One region of the Alkalibacillus flavidus genome, then DNA from elsewhere that is predicted to be linked to it. Evidence: a T-box and tRNA genes for the amino acid it is inferred to sense, from the RefSeq annotation. Region 1 holds a T-box; the other holds one or more tRNA genes.

Region 1 (7,886 bases):
CACGTACAGAATGGTCGAATTAAATTGATGTATCATGAGTGTCAACGCAAACAAAAAGCGATTCAAATGGAAAAACAACGCTCATTTGTCCAAAGTTTGCATATGCCAAAGGAAGTCCACGAAGCTAGTTTTTCGCAAATTAAATTAGATGTAACAGGCCGTTCGGAAGCATTGAAGCGGATCCAGCAATTTTTTAAAGATAGTCAAGATCAATTACCGCAAAAAGGGCTGTTCTTACACGGTAGTTTTGGTGTAGGTAAAACGTATATGTTAGGCGCATTAGCTCAAGAATTAGCGACGATCCAGGTGGACACGATGTTTATTTATATGCCTGAATTTGTCCGTGAAATGAAAGCATCGATTAGCGATTCGACGATTAACGAAAAGATTGATCGGTTTAAACGGGCATCGGTTCTCGTTTTTGATGATATAGGGGCCGAATTTTCTTCAGCATGGTTCAGGGATGAAGTGCTCGGGGCGATTTTACAATTCCGTATGATGGAACGCCTGCCTGTATTTTTTACATCGAATTATGATTTAAATGAACTAGAGTTAATGTTTTCAAAAGTCGGTAAGTCCGATTTAGAAGAAGTAAAAGCCGCCCGAATTATGGAACGTATTAGACAAGTGAGTGAACCTGTTGAAGTGACAGGCGATAACCACCGCGACCTATAATTGTTTAGGTCGCGTTTTCATGTTTTCCTCCTTTTTTTCATACGGTGTAATATCGACTGTGATGAAAGAGGGATGAATCATGAAAGAATGGGTATTACGTTTTGAAACAGCTGCTGATGCAAGGCAGTGGGTTATGTTTTCGCATCAAGACAAGCAATTTTTTAGTCATGTTACTAATGATCCAAATGTCGTACGAATGATTGCGACCGAAAGTGTTTTGTGGTCTCGTTGGTTAGATTTACTATTTTCTTATGTGCAAGCTGTGATGGTACCGAAACATTCAAAGCGAATGTTGAAAGATCATTATTACTTAGTCGACGAAGAGATTGAGCAAATTATGCCGTTTGTTTTAAACCTTAGTGAGGATACGTTGCCATTACATAGTCAATTAACATCCTTGTATTCACATTTAGTTCGTTACGTCCACCAATTAGAAACGCCTTATGACATCAGCTTGTCAAATCTCGAGCTATTTATGTTTGATGGTCACTCAGATTGGGTTGATGTTGTTGGATATGCGATTGACGAGTGGCAATTTGAAATGCAATTCCAAGATCAAATGGAGCGATTACGGCAATGGATTGATCAATCAAGATCATTGTATCGTCGTATCGATGTGTATGATGCTGATGTATTGTTGTTTTTCGATGATACAGGCAAACGGATCGATCAACCGACAGAAAGGGTTATAACTGATTACTTGATCATTCCCTCGTTAACGAATGGCCTGTTATCTTTAAGGCCAGAATTGATCAACATTTTTACTAATTATCGAAAGACGCATGCATTGTATCAAGTTAAAAATTTGTTTCAAGAACGCGCAACTATTTTTGAGGAGCATGAATTTCCACATGAAATAAACAACCTATCAAGAAGTTGATCAATAGATATTGATTTTTATCATAAACATCGATATAATACGTACATAATATACGTGTTATGTGTTGATGAGGATAGAAACAATTTAACACAGCTTTACAGAGAAGGAAGTCATGGCTGAAAACTTTCAAGTATGCTAAATTGTTTACCACCTCGGAGCAGTTGTTGTGAACGGAATAATACTTTTCTCAGTAATAATGACCGTCACGTCGGCGTTAACGACGACTTGAGAGCTGCTTATATGAAGCAGAATCAGGGTGGAACCACGGGTTAATCACACTCGTCCCTTTTGGATTAAGGGACGAGTGTTTTTTAATGGTCTTAGATAACGTAATAATCATTAAAGAAAGGTGGAAATTTAACATGAGTGAGATGATTCAAGTAACGTTTCCTGATGGAAATGCAAAGGAGTTTCCACAAGGAACGACGACAGAAGATATTGCTGGCTCGATTAGTTCTGGCTTGAAGAAACAAGCGTTAGCGGGCAAGTTTAATGGTGAGATGGTTGACTTACGTACGCCATTGTATGACGATGGTGACATTCAAATTGTGACGTATCGCGATGAAGAAGGATTAGAAGTGTTGCGCCATTCAACGGCTCATTTAATGGCACAAGCGATTAAACGTTTATACGGCGATGTAAAACTAGGCGTAGGTCCGGTCATTGAAGGCGGATTTTATTATGACATCGATATGGAGGAAACGATTTCGCCGGAAGACCTACCTAAAATCGAAAAAGAAATGAAGAAAATCGTCGATGAAGCGCTAGAAATTCAACGTGTTGATGTGTCGCGTGAGGAAGCGAAAGAACGTTACCGCAAAATCGGTGATGACTTGAAGTTAGAATTAATTGATGACATCCCTGAAGGCGAGCAAGTGTCGATCTATGAACAAGGTGAATTCTTTGATTTGTGTCGCGGTGTACATATTCCGCACACAGGCAAAATTAAAGTCTTCAAATTACTATCGATCTCAGGCGCTTATTGGCGTGGCGATAGTAACAATAAAATGTTGCAGCGTGTTTATGGTACCGCGTTTGAAAAGCAAAGTGAGCTAGATGAACATTTACGTCTGCTTGAAGAAGCGAAAGAGCGTGACCACCGTAAACTTGGAAAAGAGCTTGAAATCTTTACGGTCTCACAAAAAGTCGGACAAGGGTTACCACTTTGGCTTCCGAAAGGGGCAACGATAAGACGTACGATTGAACGCTATATTGTTGATTTAGAAGAGCGTTTAGGTTATGACCATGTGTACACACCTGTATTGGGCAGTGTTGATTTGTATAAAACGAGTGGACATTGGGATCATTACCAAGACGACATGTTCCCAACAATGGAAATGGATAATGAAGATTTAGTGTTACGTCCGATGAATTGTCCGCACCACATGATGGTATACAAAAATCAACTATATAGTTATCGTCATTTACCAGTCCGTATTGCTGAACTCGGCACAATGCATCGTCACGAAATGTCAGGTGCTTTAGCTGGCTTGCAACGTGTTCGTGCGATGACGCTGAATGATGCGCACATCTTCGCACGTCCAGACCAATTAAAAGAAGAATTCATGCGCGTCGTGCACATGATTCAAAATGTTTATCAAGACTTTGGATTAAACGATTACTATTTCCGCTTATCATATCGTGATCCAGCTGATAATGAGAAATACGTTGATAATGATGAAATGTGGAATAAAGCAGAGGCGTTATTAAAAGAAACGATGGAAGAAATGGATGTTGATTATGTCGAAGCACAAGGCGAAGCGGCATTCTATGGTCCGAAATTAGACGTCCAAGTGAAAACAGCTCTCGGAAAAGACGAAACACTATCGACTGTCCAGCTTGACTTCCACTTACCGAATCGTTTTGATTTAACGTATATTGGTGAAGACGGGAAAGAACACCGTCCAGTGGTCATTCACCGTGGTGTTGTATCAACGATGGAACGTTTCGTAGCATTCTTAATTGAAGAATATAAAGGGGCATTCCCGACGTGGTTAGCACCAGAGCAAGTTCGCATTATTCCAGTGTCTTTAGATGCGCATATGGATTATGTGAAGAAAGTTGAAGAGAAGCTACAATACGCTGGTATTCGTGTTGATACGGACCTACGCGATGAGAAATTAGGTTACAAGATCCGTGAATCGCAAACACAAAAAATTCCTTATTCACTCGTCCTAGGTGATCAAGAAATGAACGATGAAGCAGTCAACATCCGTCGTTACGGTGAACAAGACAGCGAAACAATCTCATTAGACAACTTCGTCAATCGCATTGTTGATGAAGTGCAAAATCGTAAACTTTAGTTTGTTAGGTAGTCCCTCATGAAGTGGGGCTACCTTTTATTTAAAAATAGTTGTTGTAAATTACAATGTTGATTTGATATACAATTATAAGCACTGAGTTGTTGAATTGTGAGAAGCGAAGGTGGCGACTCCTGGTCGACTAAAAGCGTTCACGTCCTGCGCCTGCGAGTACTCGGCGCAGAATTAGTCAAGGAAGCTTATGAAATCAGCTTTTGTGGCCAACGTCGACACTAGACCATCCGGGTCGTCGGAAAGCGTCCACCGGCAGCGGATCACAATATCAACAACGGACTTTGAGAAAAGCTTTATTTTGAAAATGATTATGCTAAAAACAGTTGACAGGTTCTATACAACTCGTTATACTAGGTTAAGTAATTGAATAAGGCGAAGGAACGACAAGTAGAAGCACCCGCTTCTCACCTGATTGACGCATGAAAGCAGTTGACAGGTAACTTAATTTTCGCATTTTATACGCCTAAAGCGTATCTAACGACGAAATAAGTATGTGTGGGTGCAGTATGTGTACCGACACTTTTTTTATGCTTATTAAGCGACGATAACGCAAACCACTTGTCTTGCGGCGCCTTAACTTTTAAAGATTTTTTGGAGGTGGCTCACTATTAGCAAGGATATGAATGTTAATGAGGGGATCCGTGCCAAAGAGGTACGTCTCATTGATGTCAATGGTGAACAATTAGGAGTTAAATCACGTCAAGAAGCATTAGATATTGCGGAAAATGCCAACTTAGACCTCGTCTTAGTTGCGCCAAATGCGAAACCACCCGTAGCTCGTATTATGGACTATGGTAAGTATCGCTTTGAACAGCAGAAGAAAGAAAAAGAACAACGCAAGAACCAAAAAACAGTTCAAGTGAAAGAAGTTCGTCTAACACCTCAAATCGAGGATCATGACTTTAACACGAAAGCGCGTAATGCGCAGAAGTTCTTGAAGAAGGGCGATAAAGTCAAAGTTAGTGTTCGTTTCCGTGGCCGTGCTATTACGCACAAAGAATTAGGCCAAGAAGTGCTTGAACGTTTCGCTGAAGCTTGTAATGAGTACAGCACAGTTGAGACGAAGCCGAAGATGGAAGGCCGTAATATGTTCTTAATGCTTGCTCCGATCAACGAAAAATAAAGTGAGCAAACTAAACAACTTTGATTCGAGGAGGATTTTATCATGCCAAAAATGAAGACGCACAAAAGTTCACAAAAGCGTTTTAAGAAAACAGGTACTGGAAAGTTCAAACGTTCTCACGCGTTTACAAGTCACTTATTCCGTAACAAGTCTAAAGACCAAAAGCGTCGTTTAGCGAAACAAACGACAGTTGCTAAAAGTGATGAAGCACGTTTAAACAAATTAATGCCTTATAAATAATAAGGATCGCGAAATAGAAAGATTAATCAGGAGGGATTACTTATGCCACGTGTAAAAGGTGGAACAGTAACACGTCAACGTCGTAAGCGTACGTTGAAATTAGCCAAAGGTTATTACGGTTCAAAACGAACGTTATTCAAAACAGCTAAACAACAAGTCATGAAATCAGGTCAGTATGCATACCGTGACCGTCGCCAGAAAAAACGTGATTTCCGTAAATTATGGATCGCACGTATTAACGCTGCGGCTCGTATGAACGACCTTTCATATAGCCGTCTCATGCACGGTCTAAAACTAGCTGGTGTTGAAGTTAACCGTAAAATGCTAGCAGAGTTAGCTGTAAATGATGAGCAAGGCTTTGCTGAATTAGCTGAAAAAGCAAAAGCAGCTTTAAAATAACGGTTAAATAAGAGTTGTCCTTAAAAAAAGGGCAGCTCTTTTTCTATATGAAAGAGGAGAGGTATTGTGACGATCTTTTTATATGTATTAGTCTTAATAGCAAGCGTTATTGCATTTATCATGATGGGGCTTGACAAATATTATGCGAAGCAAGGACACTGGCGGATTGCTGAACGTTCGTTATGGATGATAGCACTTGTTGGTGGAGCACCAGGATCATGGTTTGGCATGATTACGTTTCGACATAAAACAAAGCATGCTATATTTCAATATGGCATGCCAGCGCTAACAATTGGGTGGATGATTGTATTGCTATTCGTTTAGCCTGTCATAAAGGCTCGTCTCGTGTCATATGATACAGTAAGTGTTAGCGCATAGGGGGCGAGTCAGATGGAACATACACTATCGTGGTTAGATGATGTTAAACAGCATGTCCCTATCGTAGCCCCGGTTATGTTCATTATTTTTCATATCATTCGTCCATTTTTATTTATACCAGTGGCGGCTATATGTATTACAGGCGGTTTATTGTTTGGTTTAACATACGGTACCTTTTATTCCTGGATCGGCGTCACGTTATCAAGCTTGTTGTTTTATGGTATGGTTCACACATCTAAAACCAATCATAAAATGAATCAATTAAAAAACCACGTGAGTCATAAACTAGACGGTTTATCGACGTCTCAAGTTGTGTTGTTACGCTTAATGCCCTTTATACATTTTCATTTTATTTCGTTGCTTATGATTGAAATAACGCGAAATTTTCGTGATTATATGAAGTTACAAGTGTTGTCTAATGTGCCATTAGCCGTTTTTTATACGACACTTGGTCAATGGTTACACACATTAAGCTGGCATTATATAATCGTATTAGCAATCTTGTTTACTATTATGTTTATCATACTCAGACGGCGTGAATGGATCTGGACGTTGGATGAATATTTTGCACGTCATGCAGATTAAGTAGAAACGTAGGAGGTTATCATCGATGGATTGGAAACGACTTTACAGAATGCAGGCTGAATTAGACCAGCATATTATGAATGCGATACCGCAAACAAAAGATGAAATTTATGATGACAAAGTGTTAGCATTATATGTTGAAATTGGCGAATTGGCTAATGAAACGCGTTGCTTTAAATATTGGAGTCAAAAAGGACCAAGTGACCGAGAAACGATATTAGAGGAGTATGTCGATGGCATTCATTTTATTTTGTCAATCGGGTTAGACTTAGGCTTTCACTTTGATGATGAAGTGCTAGATATTCCTAATGTTGACCGTCTAACAACAGGTTTTCAATCGGTGTATTCAGCTATAGAACGGTTAAAGCAATCGAAAGATCGAGTTGACTATGATAGGCTTATGAATCAGTATTTGGCGTTAGGTCACGTATTATCATTTTCTACAGACGATATTGTCCAAGCTTATATCGATAAGAATGAAAAAAATCACGAACGCCAAGAACAAGGCTATTAATCCTTTGAGAAAACGCTTTATTTTCGTTATAATAGAAAAGGTGTCAAAAAATTAGTACAAAGAGGAGGACCAACATTGACGACATTAGACGATCAACTTAAGATGTTGAAAGATTTAACGGATGCAAAAGGTGTTCCGGGTAATGAGCGTGAAGCACGCGACGTCATGAAACAGTACATAACACCTTATAGTGATGAGGTGACAACAGACCATTTAGGCAGTTTAATTGCTAAAAAAGTAGGCCAAGCAGGAGGCCCGAAAGTCATGGTAGCGGGTCACTTAGATGAAGTAGGTTTCATGGTGACACGTATCGATGAAAACGGATTTCTTTATTTCCAAACGCTCGGTGGCTGGTGGAATCAAGTCATGCTGGCTCAACGTGTCACGGTCGTCACCAAACAAGGTGATGTGACAGGCGTTATTGGCTCAAAACCACCGCATATTTTATCAGCTGACCAACGTAAGAAACCTGTTGAGATTAAAGACATGTTTATTGACATTGGAGCATCAAGTAAAGAAGAAGCGGAGGAATTTGGCGTACGCCCAGGCGATTCTGTCGTGCCTTACTTTGATTTCACAGTGATGGATAACGAGAAGATGTTACTTGCAAAAGCGTGGGATAACCGAATTGGTTGCGCGATTGCGATTGATGTTTTAAAACAATTGCAAGGTGAAGATCATCCGAACGAGGTGTACGGTGTTGGTACGGTACAAGAAGAGACAGGTCTTCGTGGTGCACGTACGTCAGCTCACGCGATCAAGCCAGATATTGGCTTT
Region 2 (7,886 bases), on a different contig from region 1:
AGCCTTCTCTTCTGATTGTGTATGACGTGAAAAAAAGCTTCCTCGCCCTAATTGCTCTAACGCTCGGCGAATTTCAGGCTGGAAAAGGATGATCACAGCGAGGAACCCCCACGTAATCGCTTGGTAAACGAGCCACTGGACCGTTTTCAACTCTAAAATCGAGCTCAAGAACCATATACCTAAGACGACAAAGATCCCTTTCAGTAACTGAACCGCTTTCGTCCCACGAATGACTGAAAATAATTTATATATAACAAACCATACAAGCGCTATATCAACGACAATCCGTAACACTTGCAGGAAATCAAGCTCTTCCCACGACATGTTGACACTTCCTTCACGCACTATTTTGTCTCTTTTTATTTATTGCCCGAAACAGTCCATATGTAAAACGGATACGTAAAATTGCGAGACACACAATCATCTGTCACTATTATATCACAAATTACTACATCTGAAATGGCTCGGTAACGATTGATTCGCCTCTAGACTGACATTTTTTGCGTAAAAAAAAGAGTTATGCTATCACATAAATCGACAGACATAACTCTTGATTATCATTAGACATGTTTTTCACCATATAATGAAGCGATCATATCAACAGCTACTTCTGCCGTCCGATTCCCTTCATCTAATAACGGATTTACCTCGACGACCTCAGCTGACGTCAACACACCAGCATTATACAACATCGACATCGCTAAATGAGCCTCTCGGTAACTCGGACCTCCAACGACAGGTGTTCCTGTTCCTGGGGTGTGATTTGGGTCAATACCATCGACATCCAAACTTAAATGAACGCCGTCCACTTTCCCGTTTAAGTATTCTAATGCATCATTCATCACCCACGTTATACCGTGCGTTTCAATATCATGCATCGTATAGACACGAATTCCTTGTTCACGAATCACTTGGCGCTCTCCCTCATCAACCGACCGCGCCCCAATGATGATGGTATGTTCAGGCTTTATTTTCGCTTCTTGGCCGTGAATCGACGTTAAACGTTCATGCCCCATACCTAAACTGACACCTAACGACATCCCATGAATATTGCCAGATGGAGATGTCTCACCTCGGTTTAAATCAGCGTGTGCATCAAACCAAATGACACCCAAGTTACTATAAAACTGACTCAATCCAGCAAGTGTTCCAATGGCGATACTATGGTCACCACCCAAAATTAAAGGTACATCACCTTGTTTTTTTAAATCATAAACATAATCCGCAATCATTTCATTAGCTGAAGCGACATGGTCTAGATTGCGCAAATTCGTCTTCGGGTCTACCCCGTTTGTCCGTTTATTAATAACTGGTACATCACCATAATCTTTATAAGCTAGGCCTAAATCATTTAATCGATCAAACAAGCCAGCATAACGAATCGACCCAGGACCAAAGTCAACGCCTTCATTAGGTTGAGCGACCGTTAACGGAGCACCAAGGATTCCTAGTCTATTGTTCATCGTCATTTCCTCCTTCATTTTGCCTCCATTCATTTTATAAGCCAGCACAGAATGGTTCAACTGGACAAAAACGTGAATAAATATGCACGCGCCGGCAGCCTTGCATGAGCATGATTCAGTAATCAACCAGCCCTAAAAAAGTCACTCAATTATGGGTCATAGTCAATCATTTATCATACAGCTTGCTCAATTACGATTTGTAGTCGCACTATTTCGTTCTCAGTCGCTCTTTTGACACACAAAGTCTCTCATTTACGTAGTATGACGCTCAAATCGAGAAGTTAATCAAATTAGTTAAGATCGATTCATAAAATGGCTCCACTTATGTATTGCCAATTATCAGGCTAACCAAATAAAAAAGTTGCTCCCCAACAGAGAACAACTTTAGCTAAGAGATATGGTGGAGCCTAGCGGGATCGAACCGCTGACCTCCTGCGTGCAAAGCAGGCGCTCTCCCAGCTGAGCTAAGGCCCCATATCAATTATTTATTATGTAAAAAATGAGCCATGGTGGATTCGAACCACCGACCCTCTGATTAAAAGTCAGATGCTCTGCCAGCTGAGCTAATGGCTCATAATATGATGGCTGGGCCAGCTGGATTCGAACCAGCGCATGACGGTACCAAAAACCGTTGCCTTACCGCTTGGCTATGGCCCAATAGTGGTGGAGGGGGACGGATTCGAACCGCCGAACTCGGAGAGAGCGGATTTACAGTCCGCCGCGTTTGGCCAACTTCGCTACCCCTCCAAACAATGGTGCCGGCCGAGAGACTCGAACTCCCAACCTACTGATTACAAGTCAGTTGCTCTGCCAGATTGAGCTAGGCCGGCGTTTGAAAAGATGGTGGAGGATGGCGGGCTCGAACCACCGACCCCTTGCTTGTAAGGCAAGTGCTCTCCCAACTGAGCTAATCCTCCGCAGCACATAACGTGCAAAAATATGTAGATGACCCGTACGGGATTCGAACCCGTGTTACCGCCGTGAAAGGGCGGTGTCTTAACCACTTGACCAACGGGCCATGTTGATCACGATCCTTTATCTGAAAAGGACAAGTATTATTATAGCGACTACCTAAAACATTGTAAAGGGAAAAAAGAAATTTTTAACTTTCAGAATTGTACTTACAATACCTCTTCTTACCCACAAACCCAACAATACTATTTTCAAAAACGATTTTTTCTAAAATCTTCTAACCCTGCTCATCACTGAGGTTACGTTCATTTATCTTCACAAAAAATTCATAACTGATTTGACAATATTCACATTTCTTATTAATCTATTAAGCAACGTTAAGTTTATTAATTTTGTTAAATTTAAATTTAACGTTTTACTATTTCAAAAAATGAGGAGGTGACAACCATCACTATTATTACCGTAGAGGGAAAGCGTTTTGATACCGAAGCTATATTATTTGATAAAGACGGCACACTCATTAACTTTTATTCTATATGGGGTGTTTGGGGCGACTTATTAACTAAAGAAATTGCCATTCAGATTCCTGAAACAATTAATTATGACCCCCACCATGCTTGTGAACGTATAGGTCTTGATATAGTGAACCAAACTTGGGATCCAGTCGGTCCGTTAGCAATCGGTAACCCTGATGATTCAGCCACCATACTAACTCATTACTTATATCAACTTGGGATCCCATGGGATGAAGCTGTTACATACCTCACTAAAAGCCTAGAAAACATTGAATCTACTATTGATTGGAAACAATATATTAAACCCATTGATGGATTAATTGAATTTATCAATGAAGCCAATCAACAACAGATCAAAATGGCTGTGGTTACAGCTGATTCCACTCAAAATGCTTTATATCATTTACAGTTACTCGGAATTGATCACTATTTCGATACTGTTATTGGATTTGATTCTGTAACAAAAGGCAAGCCATTTCCGGAAATGGCTTATACAGCTTGTCAACGTTTATTAGTCTCACCACAACAAACAATTTTATTTGGTGATTCTAATGGAGACATGACTTTAGCTAAAAATGCTAAGTTAAAAGCCGGAATTGGAATTGCACAAACGAGTATTGATAACGCTTTCTATTTACGCGATACCGACCTCGTGATCCAAGATTATCGAGGGTGTTATATAAATTAATCAAAAAGGGAGAGAGTTTACATGAAGAAAACCATCATGTTTTTGGTTTTAATGACAACAATGGTCATCATTACAGCTTGTGGGGAATCAGGTTCAAGCGATGAACCGTTACAAGTTTATACTCACAATGATTCTGAAGAGATGGATGCAATGGTAGAAAATATCGAAGAAAATACTGGAGTCCAACTAGACGTGCTGCGTTTATCAAGTGGTGAAGGTTGGAGCCGTATTGAAGCTGAAGCCCCAGAAATTGGTGCTGATATGCAAATCGGTATGCTTCACGGATTCGGTATGAAAGCTGAAGAAGAAGGCTATTTATTACCATATGAATCAGAACAATGGGAAGATGTGCCTGACAAGTTTAAACAAGAAGATGGCGAATGGTATGGTACTTCTTTCTGGTATAACATGATTGCTGTCAATGAAGATATTATCGAAGACAAAGGGCTCGACGTCCCTCAATCTTGGGAGGATTTATTAGACCCTCAATATGAAGGCGAAATTGCACTACCGGATCCAGGTACATCAGGTACAGCATTCTTAATCGTTTCAACAATTATGCAACAAATGGGCGAAGAAGAAGGCTGGGATTACTTTGAACAATTAGATAAAAATGTTGGTCAATATACTAAATCTGGTTCAGCACCTGCCCAATTAGTTGCTCAAGGTGAGTATGCTATTGGGGTATCTTGGGACCAAGCTGTCCTTGACTACATTGATGAGGGCTATCCAATTAAAAGTGTCATGCCTGAAGAAGGTGTAGGTTACAGTTTAGATGTTGCTTGGATCTTCGAAAACACGGATCAACCTGAAAAAGCAAAAGAAGTCATGGACTACTTAGGTTCACAAGACTTCATGGAATTATCTGCTGAGTACCGTTCTATGGTAACTAAGCCTGGCATTACAGATGACTCAAATGTTTCCGACAATTTCATTGATTATGACGCGCAGTGGGATGCGGATAATCGTGATCGTATCATGGAAGAATGGCAGAATAAATTTTCTAACTAATGAAGAGATTGGCCAGCGTCACCACGCGCTGGCCTCTCCATATTTATTGAATAAAGCTGAGGTGATCTAATTGACTACTGAAACAACTAGAACAACGAGGAGTAAGAAACTCGTGTCTGAATTTCGCCAATTTTTGTCTGAACCTTGGTTTGCGATCCTAACGATGATCTTAGCTGCGGCAATTCTGTTGTTTATCGTAATCCCTGTGTTCGCTGTTTTCTTTAAAAGTTTTGGTATAGGATCAGGAGGATTTACATTTGAGTATTACAAAGAATTCTTCGCAAGATCTTATTACCTTAATTCTTTGTTAAATAGCTTAGGAGCTGCGATTATTTCAACCATTGTGGTTGTTTTATTAAGTGTAAGTATCTCATTATATGTTACACGATCAACATCTTTTTTATCTAAGTTCTATCGTGGCGCAGCTTTATTACCACTAGTTGCCCCACCTTTTATCTTTTCATTGTCTTTAATTATATTATTAGGGCGTAATGGTGTCGTCACTTCTCTGCTCAATGATGCCTTTGGGTTAGAATTTAGTATTTACGGATTCTGGGGCGTCGTCTTAGCACAAATACTGGGTTACTTCCCTATTGGCTACATGTTAGTTGAGAGTACGATGCGTAATATGAGCCCTAGTTTAGAGAACGCATCAAGAGACCTTGGTGCAAATCAGTCCAAAACATTAAGAAAGATCACACTACCCCTCTCCCAATCCGGGATTACGAAAGCTGGGTTATTAGTGTTTGTCATGGCTTTGGCTGATTTTTCAAACCCCTTGATTATCGGTGGTGGCGAAACATTTATTGCAGCTGAAGCTTACCTACTCGTTGTAGGACAACAAAACTTAGAACAAGCAGCTGTTCTCGGCGTTTTCCTTATTATACCGAGTTTAATCGTATTTATATTCCAAACTTATGTCATGAAAGATTCAGGATTAGAGACGATCAGTGGCGAGTCAGGCGCAAGTAATGCACCCCTGACTAAGCGGGTTAAATCGGTTGTTATGACGATTAACACATTGTTTGTGTCTTTTATCGTACTCATGTTCATTATGGTCGTTCTTGGAGCATTTGTGAAAATCATTGGTATTGATAATAGCTTTACACTAGAGCACTTCCAAAGTCGAAACGGCTGGGACTCGTTATACACCAGTATAATCGTATCGTTCTTAGCGGCTATCTTAGCGGCCACAATTGGAATGCTGCAAGGTTATCTATTTGCGCGAAAACCGATTCCAGGAAAAAAAGCATTAGAATTCTTAACCTTGTTTGGTCTAGCAGTCCCAGGTACAGTTATGGGTATTGGTTATGTACTTATATTCAACGGCTCTCCTTTTTTCTTAACAGGTACCGTACTATTAATCGTCCTTAACATGACGTTCAGAAAAATTGGTGTTGGTCTTGAAGCTAGTATTAGTAAAATGCACCAAATTGATTCATCCATGGAAGAAGCATCGAACGACCTAGGTGCAGGACCATATCGTACATTCGGTAAAGTCGTTGTTCCTCTATTAAGTCCAGCGTTCATAGCAGGATTTGTTTATACATTTATGACAGCGATGGTATCGATCAGTTCTGTTATCTTTTTAATTGCACCAGGAACAAACTTAGCAGCTGTTCACATATTAAATCTAGCTGAACAAGCTCAAATTGGTATGGCCTCCGCCATGTCATTTGTGTTAATTGTTATTGTTTTATCTTGTATGGGACTACTTAAGTATATTGAGAAAAAAACAGGGGTCAGCATATAGAACACAGTTTAATTAAGGAGTGAAATAACTTGAGCGGACAAGAACAGTTTTTACAATTAAGCCACCTCTATAAGTTTTTTGATGATGTTACAGCAGTTAATGACATCTCTATTGATATTGAACAAGGTGAACTTATTTCATTTATCGGGCCTAGTGGTTGTGGTAAGACAACATTATTAAGAATGATTGGTGGCTTTCATAATCAAGATAAAGGCTCGATCACCCTTGATAACCAATCAATTGATCATTTACCTCCTGAAAACCGCCCAACAGGAATGGTATTTCAAAACTATGCTCTATTCCCACATATGTCTGTTTATAAAAATGTGGAGTATGGTCTTAAAATTGAAAAAGTACCAAAACAAGAACGTGATAGTCGTATTAAAGAAGCTTTAAAACAAGTACAATTAGAAGGCTATGAAAATAGACAGCCTAGTGAATTAAGTGGTGGGCAACAACAACGAGTAGCAATAGCCCGTTGTTTGGTACTTCAACCTAAAGTGTTACTACTTGATGAACCTTTATCTAATTTAGACGCTAACTTACGTATGATTATGCGGGAAGAAATTCGGCGGTTAAAAGATGAATTAAACTTAACGATTATTTTCGTCACTCATGATCAGGAAGAAGCATTGAGTATTTCAGATCGTGTCATCGTTTTGAAAGATGGAACCGCGCAACAACTCGATCGACCAGATAACATCTATAATGAACCAAGCAATGAATTTGTTGCCAACTTTGTCGGTCACGCTAATATTTTGGAAGGAAAGATTACAATCGAAAATGAACAATCCTATTTCGTTACCCCTTCTTTCCAATTCCGAATAGTGCATCCGAATAACATAGATCATGACCAACAATTAAAAGCAGTCATTCGTCCTGAAAAAATTAAGATCAACCCAAATGGTGACTTTGAAGGGGTCGTTAATCGAATTATATATAACGGCAATTTCACACGTTATTTCGTATTAATCAATGATACTGAGATAATTGTTGACGATTTTAATGCACATGGTTTGGGAGAGTATAAGCGTAACGATTCCATTACAATCAGTTTCCCTGAAACTCCCCATTTCATCCATAAGGAGGTATAAACACGAAATTGTTTAAAATGACTATGATCATTTTAGCTATGAGCTTATTATTTAACAGTACTCTACTCACAGCAGAAACAACTAATCAGCATTCGTATGATACGAACCTAGACATTGTTGCATATAATGCCTATTTAATGTCTAGCGCTATAGAGCCTAATTAGGGCCAAGACCAACGAGCTAACTTGATAAGTGAAGCGGATTTTATGAAGAATCAAGACATAGTGGTACTCAACGAATTGTTTAATAACAATGCTTCAGATCAATTATTAAACCAATTAAGTAACCAGTACCCTTATCAAACACCCATATTAGGTAGCACGACAAACAACTGGGATGAAACACGTGGTAGCTACTCTTATATCACACCAGAAAGTGGTGGTGTATCAGTCTTAAGTAAGTGGCCAATTGAAGAAAAGATACAGCATGTTTTTGATGATGCATGCGGAC

The links. A T-box is a leader RNA that pairs with one kind of tRNA and senses whether it is charged. The one in region 1 lies ahead of thrS (threonine--tRNA ligase), so its partner is inferred to be a tRNA-Thr.
Region 2: it encodes a tRNA-Thr, which carries the amino acid that the T-box ahead of thrS (threonine--tRNA ligase) is inferred to sense. The anticodon was not compared.

The regions. Positions count from the first base shown of each region.
Region 1 is NZ_JBEPMX010000002.1:173,134-181,019, reverse strand. Features, by position in the region: gene dnaI (primosomal protein DnaI) at 1-675, shown strand, start outside; gene ABID56_RS03480 (hypothetical protein) at 755-1,555, shown strand; T-box leader at 1,611-1,845, shown strand; gene thrS (threonine--tRNA ligase) at 1,918-3,858, shown strand; ribosomal protein L20 leader region at 4,250-4,402, shown strand; gene infC (translation initiation factor IF-3) at 4,490-4,993, shown strand; gene rpmI (50S ribosomal protein L35) at 5,036-5,233, shown strand; gene rplT (50S ribosomal protein L20) at 5,276-5,632, shown strand; gene ABID56_RS03455 (DUF1294 domain-containing protein) at 5,699-5,956, shown strand; gene ABID56_RS03450 (TVP38/TMEM64 family protein) at 6,023-6,595, shown strand; gene ABID56_RS03445 (dUTP diphosphatase) at 6,621-7,109, shown strand; gene ABID56_RS03440 (M42 family metallopeptidase) at 7,185-7,886, shown strand, end outside.
Region 2 is NZ_JBEPMX010000017.1:990-8,875, reverse strand. Features, by position in the region: gene cdaA (diadenylate cyclase CdaA) at 1-324, opposite strand, end outside; gene rocF (arginase) at 561-1,463, opposite strand; tRNA gene ABID56_RS12360 (tRNA-Ala) at 1,862-1,937, opposite strand; tRNA gene ABID56_RS12355 (tRNA-Lys) at 1,964-2,036, opposite strand; tRNA gene ABID56_RS12350 (tRNA-Gln) at 2,046-2,120, opposite strand; tRNA gene ABID56_RS12345 (tRNA-Tyr) at 2,125-2,210, opposite strand; tRNA gene ABID56_RS12340 (tRNA-Thr) at 2,217-2,293, opposite strand; tRNA gene ABID56_RS12335 (tRNA-Val) at 2,305-2,380, opposite strand; tRNA gene ABID56_RS12330 (tRNA-Glu) at 2,410-2,481, opposite strand; gene ABID56_RS12325 (HAD family hydrolase) at 2,814-3,578, shown strand; gene ABID56_RS12320 (ABC transporter substrate-binding protein) at 3,600-4,589, shown strand; gene ABID56_RS12315 (ABC transporter permease) at 4,702-6,342, shown strand; gene ABID56_RS12310 (ABC transporter ATP-binding protein) at 6,372-7,436, shown strand; partial or broken gene sph (sphingomyelin phosphodiesterase) at 7,433-7,886, shown strand, end outside.